2 regions of the Planococcus antarcticus DSM 14505 genome follow, and region 2 is predicted to be linked to the other one. Evidence: riboswitches for the same ligand, from Rfam matches in the RefSeq annotation. Region 2 holds a riboswitch; the other holds the start of a gene.
What was found. A riboswitch is a leader RNA that binds a small molecule or an ion and turns the genes downstream of it on or off. The one in region 2 is predicted to bind S-adenosylmethionine.
Positions count from the first base shown of each region.

Region 1 (4,926 bases), 100 kb from region 2:
TGTCTTTTGAAGCTTGTTCTGTCCCTGCCGATTCATTTTCTTCTCCACTGCCGCATGCTGCCAAAGCGAGCACACTTGCTGCCACTATCAATCCTGGTTTTTTCATGTCATTCTCCCCTTATCGTTTATCGATGGCTTTCGCTGTATAATCTCCTGCCAGTTGAATCAATTGGACCAGCACAATCAAAATGACGACTGTGACAATCATGATGGTATTATCGTACCGGTAATAACCGAAGCGGATGGCCAAATCTCCAATGCCTCCGCCTCCTACAACGCCGGCCATGGCAGAATAGGCCACTAAACTGATGATCGTCAATGTAACGCCTTGGATAATGCTCGCTTTCGCTTCTGGCAGCAGAACGTCTTTAATAATCATCCAGGGTGTGGCCCCTACTGCAATTGCTGCCTCGATAACACCCTTATCGATCTCACGGAGTGAGGTTTCCACAATCCGTGCGAAAAAAGGAATGGCTGCAACCGATAAGGATACGCTTGCCGCAATCGGGCCAATTGTCGTTCCCGTAATGAATTTCGTCAACGGGATAAGTGCCACCAATAAAATAATAAACGGAATAGAGCGAACGATATTAACAATAAAACCGACCACGGAATTCACTGGACGATTTTCAAGAAACAAGCCGCGGTCAGTGATGAACAGCAAAATTCCCAGTGGCAAACCAACGATTAATGCCACAGATAATGAGATGCCAATCATCGTTAACGTTTGAAAAAATGCAGTCTGTATTTCCGGCCATAGCTCGATAATTCGTCCCCATTCAATGCCCATTCGGAATCACCTCCACGATTGCTGACCTGCTTTCCATATACTTTAATGCATCCATCACAGCGGACGAAGTCCCTTTCAATTCCATGATGAAAATGCCAAGAGGCCGTTCTTGAATGTATTCGATTGCTCCGTGCAAAAAATTACCTTTTATCGGATAATGCTGCAGCATGTCAGAAATTACACCTTCTCCTGCTACAGTGCCCTTGAATAGCACTTTCACCAGGGTCCCTGTAAATTCGCTCAGGATATGCTCTGGAACATTGAATGATACGACACTGGAAATGAATTCCTTCGTCAAATCTTTTTGGGGCTCTGCAAAAATGTCGTATACCTGTCCTTCTTCAATGACGCGTCCACCCTGCATGACTGCCATTCGGTCACAGATTTCTTTAACTACATTCATTTCATGGGTGATCAGCACAATCGTGATGTTCAATTTGCGGTTGATGTCTTTCAATAACCGCAAGATAGATAAAGTCGTATTGGGATCAAGTGCAGATGTTGCTTCGTCGCACAACAACACTGCCGGATTGTTGGCCAATGCCCGCGCGATACCGACGCGTTGCTTTTGACCGCCGCTCAACTGGGCTGGATAGACATCCCGTTTGTCGGATAAACCGACCATTTCCAGCAGCTCTTCTACACGGGTTTCAATGCTTTTCGCGGGGGTGCCTTCTGCTCGGAGCGCAAAAGCGATATTGTCGTAAACTGTCTTTTGGCTGATCAGGTAAAAATGCTGGAAGATCATACCGATTTTCAAACGCGCTTTTCGCAGCTGTCCTCCGTTCAGTTTGGTCAAATCTTTGCCATCTACTGTCACGCTGCCTGAGGTTGGCCGTTCAAGCAGGTTGATGCATCGGATCAGCGAGCTTTTGCCGGCGCCTGAATAACCGACGATGCCAAAAATTTCGCCTTTTCCGACACCCAATGAAACATTGTCCACTCCGGTGACGGTGCCATGTTTAGTTGTATATGTTTTTGTCAATTTCTGAATCTGTATCATAGCTTCCTCCCGCCAACAAAAAGATGCCTCTTTCATCAAGAAAGAGACATCAAAAAGTTTAATTTCTCGACTTATCTTCCGGAACATTTGTGTGTTCCGCAGGACTTGGCACCTTCCCATTCGGGGGTTGCCGGACGTCATAGGGCCTAACCCTCGGTCTCTCTTGATAAGTTCTTGTTATTTGATTGAATTTTATGTTACAGACATTACTGCGGAGTGTCAATCGACTTTTTGAATTTTTCGTACAATTTCTCGCGACGATCATCGAAAACCGGAATTCGTTTCCGGACTTCCTCTACTTCAGCCAAATCGACTTCCACGTAACCTACGCCTTCTTGCTTCTTCATATCCAAACGAACCTCTCCCCAGGGAGCAATTACCATCGTGCTGCCGCCAAATTCATTGTTCGGGTCGCTGCCGATGCGGTTCACTGCAACGATAAAGCATTGGTTCTCGATGGCGCGTGCCTGCAGCAGAATACGCCAATGGTCAATCCGTGCTTCCGGCCATTCCGCTGACACAAAAACAAGTTTTGCGCCGTTCAGCGCCTGAGCACGAATCCATTCGGGAAAACGGATATCGTAGCAAATAACTCCGCCATAAACAGTGTCGTCCAGTTTAAAGGTACCAAGTGTATCTCCTTCTTCAAGATGGATATGCTCATCCATCAAACCGAAGCGATGTGCTTTGTCGTATTCTGAAACAAGCTCACCGTTTTTATCGACAACATACATCGTATTATAAAAGCTGTTATTTTTCTCTGTTGAAACAGAGCCCCCAACAATATTCACAGCGTGTTCTTTTGCAAAACTTTTCAGCAACTCTACTGTCCGGTTAGTACTGTCTGCCAAAGCGCTGAGTTCAGTCAATGCATATCCTGTGTTCCACATTTCAGGCAAAACGATTGTCTCCGCCCCGTTCGCGGTTGCCTCTTTTAAATAATTCATGACTTGCTGATAGTTCTGTTCGGGCTCTCCGAATACGATATCCATCTGAACACATGCAATTTTCATATTTTCTCCTCCAGTAGACAAGCTAACTTAAATTCTATAAGATTCGGAGTAGATGTGCAATTATTTCGAAAACAAGGAGAATCTTATGGAATTTTCAAATCGCCTGCAAAACCTGCCCCCACAATTTTTTGCATCACTGGTTGCCAAAACAAGCAAAGCCATAGCCGAAGGCCGTGACGTCATTAACCTTGGCCAGGGCAATCCCGACCAGCCGACGCCTGACCATATCGTCAAAGCGCTGCAAATTGCCGCAGCTGATCCAAAAACGCATAAGTATTCACCTTTCCGTGGAATTTCAGAATTGCGTCAAGCTGCAGTGGATTTCTACAAACGTGAATACGGCGTAGACATCGACCCCGATTTAGAAGTAGCCATTTTGGCAGGAACAAAAATTGGCCTTGTCGAGTTGCCGTTAGCATTGCTGAATCCACAAGACCTCTTGCTGCTGCCGGACCCTGGCTATCCTGATTACCTGTCAGGTGCTCCACTTGCAGACATTGACTATGAGCTGATGTGGCTAGACCCTGAAAACGGCTATTTGCCGAACTACAGCAAACTGCTGGAATCTGTCCGAACGCGAGCAAAGCTGATGTACTTGAACTATCCCAACAACCCAACAGGCGCAGTAGCAAATAAAGATTTCTTTGATGAGACAGTTGCTTTCGCAAAAGACAATGGCATTGCGGTTGTCCATGATTTCGCTTACGGAGCTGTCGGATTCGAAGGAAAAAAACCAGTGAGCTTCCTGCAATCCGAAGGAGCCAAAGAAGTCGGCGTCGAGATGTATACTTTATCGAAAACCTATAATATGGCCGGCTGGCGTATCGGATTTGCTGCCGGCAACGCTAAAATGATTGAAGCGTTAAACTTAGTCCAGGACCATTTATTTGCCGGCTTATTCCCCGCTGTCCAATTGGCTGCAGCTGAAGCACTGAATGCTGATCAGCAATGCGTAGACGAGTTGGTGGACCTTTATGAAAAGCGCCGTAATGTCCTCGTCACAGAATGCTCACGCATCGGCTGGGAAATTAAAGCACCGCTTGGCTCTTTCTTTGCTTGGCTACCGATTCCAGAAGGCTTTACGAGTCTAGAGTTCGCTGACTTCCTTCTTGACAAAGCAGATATTTCCGTTGCTGCAGGCAGTGGATTCGGCGATGGTGGAGAAGGGTTTATCCGTGTCGGATTATTGGTTGATGAAACCCGCATCATCGAAGCGATAGACCGCATCGATAAATTAAACTTATTCTAAAATGCACAAAAGACAGCTGCCCAAATTAGAGCAACTGTCTTTTTTCCGCTTCGGAACGATAAACTGTTTTTTCGTCATTCTACAATCCCAACATGCTCAAGAGGAGAAAGCCTAACTTTCACTTCACCGACGATCGAGTCCTTGGAAATAAACCCCAACACCCTGGAGTCCATGCTATTCAGACGATTATCCCCTAAAACATAATAGAATTCAGCAGGCACGGTAAATTCCTCAAAATCCTCAGTTAGTCTTACAGTTCCCTGCTGCTCCACTATTTTTCGGTTCTTATCCAAATAAGGCTCAGCTTCAGCCCTACCATTGACAAATAGTTGATCGTCTTCCATGGAAATGCGGTCACCTGGAACACCAATTACCCGCTTAATAAAATTGACTCCATTTGGTGCGGTGAAGACAATCATATCAAAATTTTCTATTGTATAAATTTTCATCAGTACGACCTTGTCATCATCTTCGAATGTGGGCATCATGGATTCGCCGTGAACAGCCACGGGTTCAAACAAGAAATGCCGTGACATCAGAACAATGAGCACTGTCAAAAAGATGACCCGCATCCAGGAAATAGATTCTTTTACCGGATCTTCATACACATTGTTCCCTCCTACTCGTTGCTAATTCTTTTTATTATAATACGACTTCTACTTCATGCATACTTTTGGTGTTTCACGATTCCAATGACCACTTTCCGAAAAGATGAGCGCAAGAGCATCTTGAAAGTTGAAAAGAGTGGCATCCCATTTTATCAATCACCATTCCAACCCGCTTATCCGTTTTCTTTATAGTCCACTGGCGTCTGAATCGTCAGACTTTTGAGCCCGTCGCAATTATATGTTACACTCAATAAAAAATGTAG
Region 1 is NZ_CP016534.2:3,248,070-3,252,995, forward strand. Features, by position in the region: gene BBH88_RS15955 (MetQ/NlpA family ABC transporter substrate-binding protein) at 1-106, opposite strand, end outside; gene BBH88_RS15960 (methionine ABC transporter permease) at 119-790, opposite strand; gene BBH88_RS15965 (methionine ABC transporter ATP-binding protein) at 780-1,793, opposite strand; SAM riboswitch class I at 1,862-1,966, opposite strand; gene BBH88_RS15970 (carbon-nitrogen family hydrolase) at 2,000-2,806, opposite strand; gene BBH88_RS15975 (pyridoxal phosphate-dependent aminotransferase) at 2,892-4,055, shown strand; gene lepB (signal peptidase I) at 4,130-4,663, opposite strand.
Region 1: another riboswitch for S-adenosylmethionine. It lies ahead of BBH88_RS15965 (methionine ABC transporter ATP-binding protein); the one in region 2 lies ahead of BBH88_RS16455 (sulfite oxidase-like oxidoreductase).

Region 2 (4,926 bases):
GTAGCATCTAAAATCAACTCACTAACTGCCGCGAGTTTTTCCATCCCTGCTGCATCCAAATGCTCTAAATACGTGAATAATCTTAAATCACTGCGGATGGCTTTTAGCCGTTGCTCTGCCGCCGCCACTTTTGGCATCATTTGACGTGCATCTTCTTCCGTGAATAATTGCTGACGTTGCAAATTTGATCTTTCCACGTAATCACGATCGACCAGATGGATGGTTCCAATACCGGCACGCGTCAATGTTTCAGCAATCGCCGACCCTAAAGCCCCACATCCAACGATGGTGACTGTCGCTAAAGATAGTTTTTGCTGACCCGTTTGGCCAAGCGGTTTAAATAAGACTTGTCTTGAATAGCGTTCATCCACTTTGCTTCCTACTTTCTAGCCGTTTGATTGCTCAAACAGTTTCTTCGTTATTGTCACTTTACCATGATTTACCTAAAACTTCAGTTGTCCTCAACCCACGGTCTTCTCTGTCATTTGTCCCTTTTCAATCCGCATAATGCGATCTGCCAGCTTCTCAGCATCCGCAATCCGGTGTGTCACAAAGATCATCGGAATTTGCCATTGTTGGTGGATCCGCAACAGTTCCTCCTGACAGTGGTCACGGTTGGCGTCATCCAAGGCTGAAAAGGGTTCATCAAGCAACAGGATATCCGGCTGGGCAGCTAAAGAACGTGTTAATGCGACACGTTGCTTTTCACCACCTGAAATCTGATGGGGGTATTTGGCCAACAGACTGGTGATACCTAGAATTTTTGTCAGTTCCGTAATATGTAAGATATCCGTTCCCCGAGGCACTGCGTACAAAATATTTTGTTCTACAGTCAAATGCGGGAACAACGCATAATCCTGAAACAAATAGCCGACTTTCCTCTTTTGAATCTTAAGCGGCTTTTGTCCGCTTTTAAAAAAATCTGTGCCATTCAATGAAATCTGCCCGGCATCTGGATGAACAATTCCCGCCAGGCAATTCAGCAGTGTTGTCTTACCGGAACCGGAAGAGCCAACCAGTGCCAGGATTTCTCGGTCTAGCTCGAATACCATTTTTAAACTAAAATGGTCTAACTGTTTTTGAAAGTCCACTAAAAGCATTTGCTCACTCCCTTCCGATACGCATGGCGGTCTTTCTGCGCCAGTAATTGACCCATGTGATGGCGGCTACCCCAAGTGAGGAAATAATCAGCACCCAAAACAAGGATTTTTCCATATCTCCTGCTTCATAAGCAAAGTAAATCGCCAGCGGCACCGTTTCCGTCACACCTGGTATATAACCTGCGATCATTAGTGTCGCACCGAATTCGCCGATTCCCCGTGCAAATGCCAGGATCAATCCGGCAAGTATGCCCGACCAGGCCAGCGGAAATGTGATGGTCCGAAAAATGCGCCATTCAGATACCCCCATCGTCCGTGCAACATTTTCCCAGCGCGGATCTACTTTTTCAAAAGCAGCGAGGACACTTTGATACATCAGCGGCAAAGACACCACAAAAGAGGCAATTGCTGCACCAATCCAAGTAAAAACCACTCGAAATCCGAACCATTGCTCAAGCAAAATGCCCAGTGGACCGTTGACACCGAACAACACAATCAAGCCGAAGCCAATGACTGTCGGCGGTAGAACTAAAGGCAAAAGAATCAAAGCTTCAACAAGGCTTTTGCCGAAAAATTCGCGCCGGCTCATGAATCGCGCCAGCGCAAGGCTGACCAAAAACACAAATAATGTGGAAATAGCTGCTACTCGCAGTGATAACCAAAGTGGCGACAAATCATACGCCATCATGGTGTTTCTCCATCTGCCGGTAAAAAGCCATATTGCTCAAGAATAGCCTGCCCTTTTGGACCGGTGACAAAATCCAGAAAAACGGATGCTGCCTGTTGATTTCCAGAAGCTGTTACGATGGCTCCTGGATAAATAATAGAATCCATTTTCCACGGCACTTCAAGTATCCCTACTATTTCCCGGGAAATAACAGCATCAGAAGAATAAATAATGCCAAGATCAGCATTCCCACTTTCAACATACGTCACGACTTGACGGGCATCTTTGGCATAAACAAGCCTGCCTTCAAGCGGTTTCCATAGCTTCTGGCTTTCAAATTCTTGCTTTGTATAAGCTCCAAGTGGCACGCTGTCCGGCTCTCCCACCGCAATAGTTTCTTCTGTATTCAATAAAACAGTCGCAAAATTTGTAGTTTCTGGAAATTCTTTACCTGAAGCAAGAACAAGACGATTTCCAGCAAATGGCCTGACACTTTCCGACTCAACCAATTGCTGCTTTTCGAGCAATTCCATATCTTTTTCACTAGCCGATAAAAACAGGTCTGTCGGTGCGCCTTGTTCAATCTGGCTTCTCAGCTTGCTGGATGAGCCGTAATTAAAGCTCAGTTCAATATCCGGTTCCACCTTGTGAAACTCCTGTTCCATCCTTTTCATCACTTCGGTCAGGCTGGAGGCTGTCGAAACAAGCAGTTCATCATCGTTTGCTGACGTATTGCCGCAGCCGCTCATCAACATAGCTATACTTAGAAGACACATCATTTTTTTCATTTAAAGGACCCCTTATTCTTCTAAAATCGAGCTCGCCCATTCCGGCAAATCCTCTACGTACTTCCAGTATAACGCCAGCTGGAGAGAAGCTGAATAATTTTCCGAATAATCTTGTAAGAAACCGTTCGTTTAGATAAAATAAGTCACACAAAAAATTAAATACTGTACATCCTTATCAAGAGAGGCAAAGGGTATGGCCCGACAACGCCCGGCGACCGCCAGTTCACTAGCTGGAATGGTCCCAAATCCAACAGAACCGAGTTGTTCTGAGAGATGAGCAAGAGAATTTTACCAGCAGACAACCACTCTTCTCCTTTTTAGCGGAAGAGTTTTATTTAGTTAAAGGAGTGATCGCATGAAGTTGAGCAAAGCCGAAAGGATCAAACGAACACGAGTGCCTGTAGTGGATCCCTCATTGGCCGAACGCCTGCCTCCGGGACAAGTCTTGACGGAGCGCCTTCCAGTCCTGCATGAAGGCGAAGTACCGGAATACGATATGGCCACTTGGACTTTGAAAATTTTTGGACAAGTCGACAAGGAAATCACGCTGCATTGTGATGATCTGTTGAAATTGCCGCAAACGACTGTGACCCGCGACATCCATTGTGTGACGCGCTGGTCCCGATTTGACAATACGTTTACAGGCGTCCGCTTTGTCGACTTGTTAAAAGACCTGGGCGTAATGCCTAAAAGCAGCTATGTCATGCTTCACGACGACTATGATTACACTACTAATGTTGCCCTCTCCGACCTCGACCGGGAAGACGTACTAGCTTGCCCATTCACTTGATAGTGAGCCACTCACCGCCAAACACGTCTATCCACTGCGCTTCATGGTCCCCCACCTGTATTTCTGAAAAAGTGTCAAGTGGGTCCGCGGCATCGAATTCATCGGTGAAAACCAGCCCGGTTTCTGAGAACAAAACGGCTTTCATATGAATGCTGATCCGTTTCAGGAAGAGCGCTTCTCGGGTGAAGACCTCGAAATTCCAGAGGATGAATGGGAGAAAAAAGATTTTTGATTGACTCTTTTAAAACACCTCCCGAGTTGGAAGGTGTTTTTGAATTGCACAGAAGAAAAGACTAATTTCTCTCTTTTTTAAAATCTAGGTTAGAATAGAGGTTAAGAAAACTATAATCACTTTTCTTTAGGAGGAATTGGAATGAGATTTGGCATTATCGGAACAAATTGGATTACTGATCGGTTTATAAAAGCGGCCAAAGAACATCCTGAATTCACGATTGGCGCAGTTTATTCCCGTACGATGGAGAACGCTAGCGCATTTGCGACTAAGTACGAAGTCCAAAATGTCTATACCGATATGAAAGCTATGTTCAAAAGCGGCCATATCGATGCGGTTTATATCGCATCTCCCAATGCCTTCCATGCCCAGCAAAGCATACTGGCCATGGAACATGGCATTCATGTTCTGTGCGAAAAGCCTGCCGTTACGTCCGTTGAGGAAATGGACCAGGTCATTGGAGCTTCGCAGACTCATAAAGCAACTTATATGGAAGCAATGAAATCGACGGTTGTTCCGTCTTTCTTGAATTTGAAAAAGAATATGGATAAAATCGGGCCGATCCGCCGTTTTGTCTTTCATTATAATCAATATTCTTCACGCTATGATAATTATAAGAATGGTGTCATTGAAAATGCCTTTAAACCTGAGCTCGGCAATGGTGCTAAAATGGATTTAGGCGTTTACTGCATTGCACCCATCATCCATTTGGCAGGCACCCCCGAATCAGCCATGAAGAATAACTTTTTATTGTCGACAGGTGCCGATGGACAAGGCAGCATGATTTTGAATTATGCCGGAATAGAAGCAGTCATTATGTACTCGAAGATTTCGGATTCGTTTATGCCAAGTGAAATTCAAGGTGAGAACGGGATTATTGAAATCGACCGCATCAGCGACCCTAAACTTATCACGATTAAATACAGAGGTGGCGAGACAGAAGATTTGTCTGTCGTACACGAATTCGATTCGATGTATTACGAGCTAGCCGAATTTATCGACTGCGTGAAAAATGGACAGCTCGAATCAGCAATCAATACACACGCCATTTCACGTGAAGTGACAAAGTTGCTGACGTGAATGAGTGAAAATGAGCCCTATTCTGTAATTGATATTCTGCAAAACAACTGCGCTTTCGGGCCCGCACGACGCGGGTCATGCAGCTGGCGTGACAGGGCGTCGCTCTTCCAGCTACCAGGGTCTCGCTATCCCGCGGGAGTCTCCGTTATTTTGCTTTATATCATTGAATCACTATAGAATTGTGAATACTGTATTTCAGGTATTTTTTAACGACAATGTGTTCACGGGCTTTGCGACAAGACTACGTAGGATTAATTTCACAGTTAAGC
Region 2 is NZ_CP016534.2:3,348,766-3,353,691, forward strand. Features, by position in the region: gene BBH88_RS16435 (ThiF family adenylyltransferase) at 1-371, opposite strand, end outside; gene BBH88_RS16440 (ATP-binding cassette domain-containing protein) at 462-1,100, opposite strand; gene modB (molybdate ABC transporter permease subunit) at 1,105-1,788, opposite strand; gene modA (molybdate ABC transporter substrate-binding protein) at 1,785-2,555, opposite strand; SAM riboswitch class I at 2,725-2,835, shown strand; partial or broken gene BBH88_RS16455 (sulfite oxidase-like oxidoreductase) at 2,911-3,577, shown strand; gene BBH88_RS16460 (Gfo/Idh/MocA family protein) at 3,719-4,657, shown strand.